3 regions of the Streptomyces sp. NBC_00554 genome follow, and region 1 is predicted to be linked to each of the others. Evidence: riboswitches for the same ligand, from Rfam matches in the RefSeq annotation. Region 1 holds a riboswitch; each other region holds the start of a gene.
What was found. Region 1 has a riboswitch for thiamine pyrophosphate ahead of OG266_RS12135 (thiamine ABC transporter substrate binding subunit). Riboswitches for the same ligand answer to the same signal wherever they lie in the genome.
Positions count from the first base shown of each region.

Region 2: linked by a shared signal. The riboswitch ahead of thiO (glycine oxidase ThiO) and the one ahead of OG266_RS12135 (thiamine ABC transporter substrate binding subunit) in region 1 are both predicted to bind thiamine pyrophosphate.
Region 3: linked by a shared signal. The riboswitch ahead of thiC (phosphomethylpyrimidine synthase ThiC) and the one ahead of OG266_RS12135 (thiamine ABC transporter substrate binding subunit) in region 1 are both predicted to bind thiamine pyrophosphate.

Region 1 covers NZ_CP107799.1:2,812,393-2,816,361, reverse strand. The annotation lists gene OG266_RS12145 (phosphatidate cytidylyltransferase) at 1-886, shown strand, start outside; gene rlmN (23S rRNA (adenine(2503)-C(2))-methyltransferase RlmN) at 967-2,073, shown strand; TPP riboswitch at 2,108-2,226, shown strand; gene OG266_RS12135 (thiamine ABC transporter substrate binding subunit) at 2,306-3,385, shown strand; gene OG266_RS12130 (ABC transporter permease) at 3,361-3,969, shown strand, end outside.
Region 2 covers NZ_CP107799.1:7,467,308-7,471,276, forward strand. The annotation lists gene OG266_RS32885 (thiazole synthase) at 1-65, opposite strand, end outside; gene thiS (sulfur carrier protein ThiS) at 69-281, opposite strand; gene thiO (glycine oxidase ThiO) at 278-1,501, opposite strand; TPP riboswitch at 1,499-1,612, opposite strand; gene OG266_RS32900 (hypothetical protein) at 1,665-2,069, shown strand; gene OG266_RS32905 (NAD(P)/FAD-dependent oxidoreductase) at 2,178-3,341, shown strand; gene OG266_RS32910 (Rv2175c family DNA-binding protein) at 3,464-3,829, shown strand; gene thiE (thiamine phosphate synthase) at 3,921-3,969, shown strand, end outside.
Region 3 covers NZ_CP107799.1:5,121,559-5,125,527, reverse strand. The annotation lists gene OG266_RS22470 (VWA domain-containing protein) at 1-762, opposite strand, end outside; gene thiC (phosphomethylpyrimidine synthase ThiC) at 871-2,673, opposite strand; TPP riboswitch at 2,666-2,822, opposite strand; gene OG266_RS22460 (YibE/F family protein) at 2,894-3,969, shown strand, end outside.

The sequences.
Region 1 (3,969 bases):
CGGGGACTCGTCGCAGAAGCCGCAGGAGCCCATGCCCAGCGCCCCACAGCCCGCCCCCGCACCGCAGAAGAAGAGCGCGGGACGCGACTTGGGCGCGGCCATAGGGGTGGGCGTCGGGCTCGGCGCGGTGATCGTCGCGTCGTTGTTCATCGTCAAAGCCGTGTTCATCGGCGTGATAGCGGTAGCCGTGGTGGTGGGGCTGTGGGAGCTCACGTCACGGCTCCAGGAGCGCAAGGGCATCAAGGCGCCCCTCGTGCCACTGGCGCTCGGCGGTGCCGCGATGGTCGTCTCCGGTTACGTCCGGGGTGCCGAGGGCGCTTGGGTGGCGATGGCGCTCACCGCACTGGCCATCCTGGTCTGGCGTATGACGGAGCCCCCCGAGGGCTACCTGAAGGACGTCACGGCCGGCGTTTTCGCGGCCTTCTACATCCCGTTCCTGGCCACCTTCGTCGCGCTGATGCTCACGGCCGACGACGGCTCCTGGCGGGTGCTCACGTTCCTGCTGCTCGCCGTGGTCAGCGACACCGGCGCGTACGCGATCGGCTGGCGCTTCGGCAAGCACAAGCTCGCGCCGCGCATCAGCCCCGGCAAGACCCGCGAGGGCCTGGTCGGAGCGGTCACCTTCGCGATGGCGGCGGGCGCGCTGTGCATGGAGTTCCTGATCGACGACGGCACCTGGTGGCAGGGCCTGCTCCTCGGCCTCGCGGTCGCGGCCAGCGCCACGCTGGGTGACCTCGGCGAGTCCATGATCAAGCGGGACCTGGGCATCAAGGACATGGGCACGCTGTTGCCGGGCCACGGCGGCATCATGGACCGGCTGGACTCGCTTCTGCCCACGGCTCCGGTCGTGTGGCTGCTGCTGGTGATCTTCGTCGGGTCCGGCTGACCTGCGGTTTTATCGGTTGGGGGCTCGTTGTCCACAGGGCGGCGAGTCCCCCTCCGTATGTCTGCGACACTGGTACAGCCATGCCTAAGCCCGGAGAACTCACATTCGTCGCCCCGCGCGGAGCCAAGAAGCCGCCGCGGCATCTCGCCGATCTCACGCCTGCCGAGCGTAAAGAGGCGGTTGCCGCGATCGGTGAGAAGCCGTTTCGTGCCAAGCAGCTGTCGCAGCACTACTTCGCGCGGTACGCGCACGACCCCGCGGAGTGGACGGACATCCCGGCCGCCTCGCGCGGGAAGCTTCAGGAGGCGTTGCTTCCTGAGCTGATGACGGTCGTGCGGCATCTGTCGACCGACCAGGAGACCACGCGCAAGACGCTGTGGCGGCTCTTCGACGGCACGCTCGTCGAGTCCGTGCTGATGCGGTACCCGGACCGGGTGACCATGTGCATCAGCTCGCAGGCCGGGTGCGGGATGAACTGCCCGTTCTGTGCGACCGGGCAGGCCGGGCTGGACCGGAATCTCTCCACCGGCGAGATCGTGCACCAGATCGTGGACGGTATGCGGGCGCTCAGGGATGGGGAGATCCCGGGCGGTCCGTCGCGGCTCAGCAACATCGTCTTCATGGGCATGGGTGAGCCGCTCGCCAACTACAAGAGGGTGGTCGGCGCGATCCGTGCGCTGACCGACCCCGAGCCCGACGGGCTCGGCCTCTCGCAGCGTGGCATCACCGTGTCGACCGTCGGGCTTGTCCCGGCGATCAACCGGTTCTCCGACGAGGGCTTCAAGTGCCGCCTCGCCATTTCTCTCCACGCGCCGGACGACGAGCTGCGCGACACCCTCGTACCCGTGAACACGCGGTGGCAGGTGCGGGAGGTGCTGGACGCCGGCTGGGAGTACGCGGCCAAGTCGGGGCGCCGGCTCTCCATCGAGTACGCGCTGATCAGGGACATCAACGACCAGGCGTGGCGTGGTGACCGGCTCGGGCGGATGCTCAAGGGCAAGCCCGTGCATGTCAATCTCATCCCGCTGAACCCGACCCCGGGTTCGAAGTGGACCGCCTCGCGGCCCGAGGACGAGAAGGCGTTCGTCGAGGCGATCGCGGCCCACGGGGTGCCGGTCACCGTCCGGGACACCCGTGGTCAGGAGATCGACGGGGCCTGCGGTCAGCTCGCGGCCACCGAGCGGTAACCTGGCTGGGAACAACCGCACAATCCACATCTTCATATTCCGACAGGGGAGCGCCACAGCGCTGAGAGTGCGGTAGCCGGGTCACCGGTGGGCCGCAGACCCTCAGAACCTTGCCCAGGTCATTCTGGGTAGGAAGTTCGGTCAATACTCAAGCTGTTGCGCCCTGCCCGGGAACTCTCAGGGGTTCCCGGGCAGGGCCGCGTCTCTTCCTGGTCATCCCAGGAGGAAATCAGTGAGCAAGAAGAGGACGATCACGGCCGTCGTTGTCGGCCTGGGGCTGGTCACGCTGTCCGCGTGCGGCTCGTCCGGCAGCGGGAGCAGTGACGCTGACTCCAAGACCGTCACCCTCGTCAGTCATGACTCCTTCACCTACTCCAAGGACGTGCTGAGCGCCTTCGAGAAGGAGTCCGGGTACACCGTCAAGGTCCTCAAGGACGGCGACGCCGGGCAGGCCGTCAACAAGGCGATCCTCACCAAGGACAATCCGCAGGGCGACGTCTTCTTCGGCGTCGACAACACCCTGCTGTCCCGCGCGCTCGACAACGGGCTGTTCCAGTCGTACGAGGCCAAGGGCTCGGACCTGATCCTCCCGGAGTACCGGGTCGACGAGGACAAGCACCGGGTCACGCCCATCGACTCGGGTGACATCTGCGTCAACTACGACAAGGCCTACTTCAGCGAGCACAAGCTGACGCCGCCGCAGTCCTTCGACGACCTGATCAAGCCCGAGTACAAGAACCTCCTCGTCACCGAGAACGCCTCCACGTCCTCGCCCGGCCTCGGCTTCCTGCTCGGGACCGCCGCGAAGTACGGCGACGACGGCTGGCAGGACTACTGGACGAAGCTCAAGGCCAACGGCGTCAAGGTCGTCGACGGCTGGGAGCAGGCGTACAACGAGGAGTTCTCCGGCTCGGCCGGGGGCAAGAAGGCCAAGGCGGACCGGCCGCTCGTCGTCTCGTACGCCTCCTCGCCGCCCGCCGAGGTCATCTACGCCGACCCGAAGCCGACGACCGCGCCGACCGGCGTCGCGACCGGCACCTGCTTCCGGCAGGTCGAGTACGCGGGGCTGCTGAGCAACGCGAAGAACACCAAGGGCGGCGAGGCGCTCATCGACTTCCTGATCACGAAGCAGTTCCAGGACGACATGCCGCTGAACATGTTCGTGTACCCGGTGGTGGAGGGCGCGAAGGTGCCGGCCGAGTTCACGGAGTTCGGTCCGCAGGCCAAGGACCCCGAGACCATGGCCCCCGCCAAGATCGCCGACAACCGTGACCAGTGGGTCAAGTCGTGGACCTCGCTCGTACTGAAGTAACGCCCCGGGCGCGTAAGAAGTCCCGTCGGGGAGACGCGGCGCGGTTCGGGCTCATGGCCCTGCCCGTCGCGTTCTTCGGCGTCTTCTTCGCCTACCCGGTCGCGGCGATCGTGGCCCGTGGTCTCAAGGTCGACGGGGTCTGGCAGTTCGGGCGGATCTGGGATGTGCTCGCGCAGTCCGACATCCGGCACGTCCTGTGGTTCACCACTTGGCAGGCGCTCGCGTCGACGGCGCTCACGCTGCTGATCGCGCTCCCCGGCGCGTATGTCTTCGCGCGCTTCGATTTCAGGGGCAAGCAGGTTCTGCGGGCGGTGGTGACCGTGCCGTTCGTGCTGCCGACGGTCGTCGTCGGTACGGCGTTCCTTGCGCTGGTCGGCCGGGGCGGGCTTCTGGACGAGCTGTGGGGCGTACGACTGGACACGACGGTCTGGGCGATCCTGCTCGCGCATGTCTTCTTCAACTACGCGGTCGTCGTCCGCACGGTCGGCGGGCTGTGGTCGCAGCTCGACCCGCGTCAGGAGGAGGCCGCGCGGATGCTCGGCGCCTCCCGACTCGCGGCCTGGCGCAAGGTGACGCTGCCGGCC
Region 2 (3,969 bases), 4.7 Mb from region 1:
CCCGTACCCATGATCAGACGGGACGAGAAGGATGTACCACCGAGGACAAAGGGATCGTCGGCCATGGGTCAGCCTCCTTGGACGGCGGTGAGGACTTCGACGCGGTCTCCCTCGGAGAGGGAGGTGGACGACCACTGCCCGCGCGGGACGACGGTTTCGTTGAGCGCGGCGGCGACGCCGGACGGGGCCGGGGTGAGCGCCGCGACGAGCGTGTCGAGAGCGGTTCCCGCGGCGATCCGCTGCCGCTCTCCGTTGACGAAGACGCTGACGAGGAGGTTCATGCGGGCTGCTCCGTGAGGGCCGGGCTGAAGCGCTTGGGGGTGAAGGGGCGTGCCACTTCCGGGAGTTCGCCGGTGGCCAGGGCATGCGCCAGCGCGTCACCGGTGACGGGGGTCAGCAGGACGCCGTTGCGGTAGTGCCCGGTCGCCAGCAGGAGCCCGTCGAGTTCGGTGGGGCCGAGCAGCGGCGCGTTGTCCGGCGAGCCGGGGCGCAGTCCGGCGCGCGTCTCGGTGAGCGGCAGCTCGGTGATCCCGGGGACCAGCTCATGGGCGTCGCGCAGCAGCTCGTACACGCCGCCCGCGGTCACCGTCGTGTCCCAGCCCAGCTCCTCGTTGGTCGCGCCCACGACGAGCTCGCCGTTCTCACGCGGCACGAGATAGACATGGCTGCCGCGGACGACGGCACGCACGGTCCGGCTCAGGAAGGGCGCGTACGGCTTCGGCACGGTCAGCCGCAGCACCTGCCCCTTCACCGGGCGCACGGGTGGCAGTACGGCTTCGGGAACGCCCGCGAGGCGCCCGCTGAGGCTGCCCGCGGCGAGGACCACCTGCTCCGCCGACAGCTCCGTGCCGTCGGCGGTGACGACTCCGGCGGCCCGGTCCCGTACGACGGTCAGGCGCTCGGCCCACGTCCGGTGGAACACCACTCCGGCCCGCTCGCACGCCGTGACCAGGGCCTTGGCGAGCCGGCGCGGATCGACCTGGTGGTCGCCGTCGACCCGCAGTCCGCCGCGTACGCCGGGCGCGAGCATCGGTTCGAGGCGGCGGCACTCACGCCCGCTGAGCCACTCCGAGTCGAGCCCCGACTGACGTTGCAGGGCGTGCAGTTCACGCAGGTGGGCGCGGTCGTCGGCGTCGAGTGCGACGGCCAGGGTGCCGCACCGGCGGTAGCCGAGGTCCTGGCCCGTCGCCTCGGTGAGCTCGGCGACGAAGTCCGGGTAGCGGTCCGCGGAGGCGAGGTTGAGGCCCAGCAGGGTCTGCTCGCCGTAGTGCAGTTCCGTGACGGCGGCGAGCATTCCGGCCGCGACCTGCGCGGCGCCACCGCCGGGCTCGGGGTCCAGGAGCGCGGTAGTGAACCCGCGCTGCGCGGCCCGCCAGGCCGTCACAAGACCGATGATTCCGCCCCCGATGACAAGGACGTCCGAGGTGCCCGAAGACTGGAATGCAAGAGATGCGAGAGATGCGTCTGATGTCTGGGATGTGTCTGACGGTGTACGCGACATGGGCGTCCAGCCCCTCCCTTCGCCGGCATGACCCGGATCAGGTTCGTACGGTCGGAGGCCGTCCCAGCCTCCCTCTCAGCCCGGTGCGTCCGGACTCCCGCGAGTGCTTTACGTTGGCCAGCCTAGCCCGCTGCGGTATGTCTCAGTAAGGGAGCCCGCGTCCATGGCCCGTTCGCTCGACGGCCTCGTCCTGTCCCCGGTTGCCGACCAGGCACCAGGTCAGGTGGGTACCCGCACCCGGTTCACCTACCACGAGCGGAACGGCGAGATCTGGGCCGACTACGCGGGCGGCGATGTCGTACGCGGGCATCTCCTGGGTACCCGCGAGGGTGACCGTCTCGACTTCCGGTACGTGCAGTTGAAGCGCGACGGCAGCACCTCCTCGGGGCATTGCGTGTCCCGCGTGGCGGAGCTGCCCGACGGGCGCGTGCGGCTGGAGGAGACCTGGGAGTGGGAGTCGCAGCGAGGCAGTGGGACGAGCGTCGTGGAAGAGGTCGGGCCGAGCGACGTGGACGAGGCCGGGACGAGCGGCGCAGGTCAGGACGGGCGATGTGGAACAGGTCACTGAGCACGCCCGCTGACTGACAAATCGTCAGCTGTCTATGGTGATCAGGTGACCGAGAAGACGCGGGTTCAGGAACGGACGGTACGGCAGGTCGTCGTCGTGGGCGCCGGCATGGCGGGCGTGCAGACCGCGGTCGCCCTGCGAGAACAGGGCTTCGACGGCGGTGTGACGCTGATCGGGGCGGAACCGCACCAGCCGTACGACCGGCCACCGCTGTCCAAGGCCGTGCTGCTCGGCAAGGCCGAGGGCTCCGCCTTCGACATCGACTTCGAGGCACTGGGCATCGAACTGCAGCTCGGCCGCGAGGCGCTCGGCGTCCGCCCCGAGGACCATGAGCTGGACACCGCCACGGGCCCGGTGCCCTACGACGTCCTGGTCGTCGCGACCGGCGCCGAACCGATCCGGCTGCCGGGCGCGGAGGGCGTCCCCGGGGTCCATCTGCTGCGCACCCTGGACGACGCCGAGCGGCTGCGTCCGGTGCTCGCCCAGCAGCACGACATCGTGGTGGTCGGGGCGGGCTGGATCGGCGCAGAGTTCGCCACGGCGGCGCGTGACGCGGGGTGCGTGGTGACCGTCGTCGAGGCCGCCGACCGGCCGCTCGCCGGGGCGTTGCCCGCCGAGGTCGCCGAGCCGATGGCCGCCTGGTACGCGGACAGCGGGGCCGAATTGCGCACGCACGCGCGCGTGGAGCGCATCGAGCCCGGCGCGGTGGTCCTGGACGACGGCTCCCGGGTGCCCGCGGACGCCGTGGTCGTCGGCATCGGCGCGCGCCCCGCCACCGCCTGGCTCAGCGGCTCGGGCATCGAGCTCGGCGCCCACCGCGAGGTCGTGGCCGACGACCATCTGCGCACCTCCGCTCCGGACGTCTACGCGGTCGGCGACTGCGCTTCCTTCCCTTCGGGCCGGTACGAGGACCGCCTTCTGGTCCACCACTGGGACAACGCCCTCCAGGGCCCGCGCACGGTGGCGGCGAACATCATCGGCGAATCCCCCGTCGCGTACGACCCCGTCCCGTACTTCTGGTCCGAGCAGTTCGGACGCTTCGTCCAGTACGTCGGCCACCACGCCCCCGCCGACACCACCGTCTGGCGCGGCGACCCGTCCGGCGCCGCCTGGACGGTCTGCTGGCTCCACGACGGCCGCCTGGTCGCCCTCCTGGCGGTCGGCCGCCCCAGGGATCTGGCGCAGGGCCGCAAACTCATCGAGGCGGGCACCCTGATGAACCCGGAGCTGCTGTCGGACCCGGCGCGACCGCTGAAGACGGCGACGGCGTAGGCGGAACGGATTCGCCGCCGAGGGGGCGGCCATCAGCGGTCCTGATCGGTTTTGGGTGTTTTGCGCCCTGTCGGGGCGGGACTCGGGTACCGAGTGTCAGTCCGGGATGGCAGGCTTGTCCCGTGACCGAGATTGACGCAAAGATCGATGCTCTCGTACCCGCCTGGCTCACCCTCCCCGACATCGCCGAGCAGTTCGGCGTCGAGGTGACCCGAGTCCGGCAGCTGGTCAAGGAGGGCCAGGTGATCGCCGTACGCCGTGGTGAGAACCGCGCGCTGCACGTCCCTGCCGCCTTCATCGACGGGGACAAGGTGGTCAAGGGCCTGACAGGCACCCTGACGCTCCTGAGGGACGACGGTTTCTCCGACGAAGAGATGCTCGAGTGGCTCTTCACCCCCGACCCGAGCCTGCCCGGTACCCCCGCGCAGGCTCTCAGCGAGAATCGCGGCACGGAGGTGAAGCGTCGCGCCCAGGCGCTCGCCGTCTGACCTGAACAGACCGTCCGACGTCCGGACCACGGCGGCCACGGACCACCCCGGCCGCCGTGGTCCCCACGCACCGACAATGGGGGACACACCCATGCCCGACAACGCCGCCGCGGCCGCACGCGCCCAGCTCGCCGACGCCC
Region 3 (3,969 bases), 2.3 Mb from region 1:
CTTCAGACTGACCGCCACCTGCTCCTTGCGCAGGGAGAGCCGCTTGCGCATGTCCAGGGGCAGCTGCTCCTCGCCCTTGGTGAGGCGAGGGCTGCTCTGCGGAGGGGGTGCGGGGGCTGAGGGCGTTGGCGCAGGCGTGGGCGTGGGAGCGGCCGGCGGCGTAGCCCTTGCAGTGGGAGTCGCAGCGGCCGCCGGGGCGACGGTCGGCGAGGCTACGGCGGCCTCCGGCTCCTCATCCACACTGATCCCGAAGTCGGTGGCCAGGCCCGCGAGTCCGGACGCATACCCCTGTCCGACCGCACGGAACTTCCACCGACCGCCCCGCAGATACAACTCACCACCGATGAACGCCGTCTCCGTCGTGGCCTCCATCTCGAAGTACGCGAGCTCGTCCCGCGTCCCGGCGTCGAGCAGCCTCAGCGTCAGCCCGGACAGCTCACCGAAGGTGCCCCCGTCGGCCGAGGCGCACAGGACGACCCTCTCGATGTCCGGCTCCAGGGCACGCAGGTCGACCTCGACCGTGTCCGTCGTGGCCCCGGCGTCCTGCCGCTTCCCGAGATGACGTACGGCACGGGAGGCGTGCTGCGGCTGGTTGTAGAAGACGAAGTCCCCGTCGTCCCGCACCCGTCCACCCGCACCGAGCAGCAGCGCGGAGGCATCGGCGTCCGGCGCACCGGACCCCCCGGACCAGCCGAGCACCACGTGTACGGCCCCGGCCTCGACAGGAAGATTGGCACCCTTGCTCATGGATGTGGATGTCATGCGCCCAGTCTGCCGAGAGAACCCGGCACCGGAGCCGTCCGATACACATACGCGCACAACTCCGCGCATCGGACGACCCCGGCCACCACACCCCTCGTACGCGCGGCCTCAGTCCGCCAACGGCAGATAGACCCGATTGCCCGCGGCGGCGAACTCCTTGGACTTCTGAGCCATACCCTCCTCGATCTCCGTCTGCGTGCCTCCGTGCTCGCGTCGGATGTCGTGCGAGATCTTCATGGAGCAGAACTTCGGCCCGCACATGGAGCAGAAGTGGGCCGTCTTGGCCGGCTCGGCCGGCAGTGTCTCGTCGTGGAACTCCCGTGCCGTGTCCGGGTCGAGGGCCAGGTTGAACTGGTCCTCCCAGCGGAACTCGAAGCGGGCGTCGGACAACGCGTCGTCCCATACCTGCGCACCTGGGTGCCCCTTGGCGAGGTCGGCTGCGTGGGCGGCGATCTTGTAGGTGATGACGCCGGTCTTGACGTCGTCACGGTTGGGCAGGCCCAGGTGCTCCTTGGGCGTGACGTAGCAGAGCATGGCCGTGCCCCACCAGGCGATCATCGCGGCACCGATGCCGGAGGTGATGTGGTCGTACGCAGGCGCGACGTCCGTCGTCAGCGGGCCGAGCGTATAGAACGGAGCTTCATCACAGATCTCCTGCTGAAGGTCGATGTTCTCCTTGATCTTGTGCATCGGGACATGTCCCGGGCCTTCGATCATGGTCTGAACATTGAAACGCTTCGCGATCGTGTTGAGTTCCCCGAGCGTCCTCAACTCCGCGAACTGCGCCGCGTCGTTGGCGTCCGCGATCGACCCGGGCCGCAGCCCGTCGCCGAGCGAGTAGGTGACGTCGTACGCCGCGAGGATCTCGCAGAGCTCCTCGAAGTTCTCGTAGAGGAAGCTCTCCTGGTGGTGCGCCAGGCACCAGGCCGCCATGATCGAGCCGCCGCGCGAGACGATGCCGGTCTTGCGGTTCGCGGTCAGCGGCACGAACGGCAGGCGCACGCCCGCGTGGACCGTCATGTAGTCCACGCCCTGCTCGGCCTGCTCGATGACCGTGTCCTTGTAGATGTCCCAGGTCAGCTCCTCGGCGCGGCCGTCCACCTTCTCCAACGCCTGGTAGAGCGGAACCGTGCCGATGGGGACGGGGGAGTTGCGCAGCACCCACTCGCGGGTGGTGTGGATGTTACGGCCGGTGGACAGGTCCATGACCGTGTCGGCACCCCACTTCGTAGCCCAGGTCATCTTGTCCACCTCCTCCTCGATCGAGGAGGTCACCGCGGAGTTGCCGATGTTGGCGTTGACCTTCACCAGGAACCGCTTGCCGATGATCATCGGCTCGATCTCCGGGTGGTTGACGTTCACGGGCAGCACCGCGCGACCGGCGGCGATCTCCTCGCGTACGACCTCGGCGTCCACGTTCTCGCGGACCGCCACGAACTCCATCTCGGGCGTGATCTCGCCGCGACGGGCGTACGCGAGCTGCGTCACAGCCAGTCCGGAGCGGCCCCGGCGCGGCTGGCGCGGCCGCCCCGGGAAGACCGCGTCGAGGTTGCGGAGACCTCCGCGCGGTGAGGTGTGCTTGATCCCGTCGTCCTCGGGGCGGAGCGGGCGCCCCGCGTACTCCTCGGTGTCGCCGCGGGCGATGATCCAGTTCTCGCGCAGCGGCGCCAGACCCCGGCGCACATCGGTGTCGACGGTCGGATCGGTGTACGGGCCGGAGGTGTCGTACAGCGTGACGGACTGCCCGTTGGTGAGGTGCACCTGACGGACCGGCACCCGCAGGTCGGGGCGCGAACCCCCGACATACGCCTTGTGCCAGCCGATGGACTGCCCGGCCTCGCCGTTCTGGGACGGTGCGGAAACCCCGTCCGTCTGGCTGGAGGCAGGCGTGCGTGCGTCCTTGTTGGTCATGAGACCTACTCCCTACGCCGGCATTACCCGGTAACAGGTTCGGCGGTCGACGCAGCGGCTTCCGTCTGCCGATGTTTCATGTGAAACATCGCTACGACGAAGGTCAGCGCCCTCTCAGCCCGGTGCTCCGAGCTCCCGCGTGTGCAAAGGTGCCTCCACGCTAGCGTCACATCGGGCGCGCTGAACAGTGGGCCCTGTCCGTTCTTGCGATGATCGGTCGGTGACCACGATGCAGCAGCCCCCGATTCCGCCGTCCGAGCCGCCCCACGGACATGGTCCTGGCGACGGCCACGGACACGGTCCGGGCGGTGGCGGAGGACCCGGCGACGGTCAAAGGCCGGGCGGCGGGCAGGGATCCGGTGGCGGGCACGGACCGGGCGACGGCCACGGACACTCGCACAGTCACAGCCATGGCCCCGCCGCTCCCGTCTCCAAGCATCTGCGCAAGGTCATCGGCGCGGTGCTGATCCCCTTCGCCGCCGCGGTCGTCGTGGGTCTCGTGGTGCTCTGGCCGGGCGGCGCCCCGGGGCACGAGCGCACCGGTGTCGGTTTCGACCGGCAGACCCAGCAGGCGACGGTCACCAAGGTCGACAAGGTGGACTGCGATTCCGTGAACGCCTCGGGGGAGACGCCGACCGGCGACACGTCCACCGCCGAGGGCTCCTCCGCGCAGCAGCAGGCGACGGGCGACTGCAAGAAGGCGACGATCCGGGTCGACACCGGCGACGACAAGGGCCGTACGTTCACCGAGATCGTCCAGCCGGACCAGTCACGCCAGTTGCACGAGGGCCAGAAGGTCGTGGTCGCGTACGAGCCCTCCGCGCCCAAGGACTTGCAGTACTCGGTCACCGATGTGAACCGCAGGATCCCGATGACGGTGCTCGCCGGGATCTTCGCGCTGGTCGTCGTGGTCGTGGGGCGGATGCGCGGCGTCATGGCGCTGATCGCGCTGGCCGTCAGCTTCATGATCCTGACGCTCTTCATCCTGCCCGCGATCCTGCAGGGCTCGAACCCGCTGGTCGTGGCGGTCGTCGGATCCAGTGCCATCATGCTGATCGCGCTCTACATGTGCCATGGGCTGTCGGCGCGGACCTCGGTGGCGGTGATCGGCACGCTGCTCTCGCTGCTGCTGATCGGGCTGCTCGGCTCCGGGTTCATCGACTGGGCGTCACTCACCGGGAACACCGACGACAACACCGGTCTGATCCACGGCCTTTATCCGTCCATCGACATGAGCGGTCTGCTGCTCGCGGGCATCATCATCGGTTCGCTCGGTGTGCTCGACGACGTGACGGT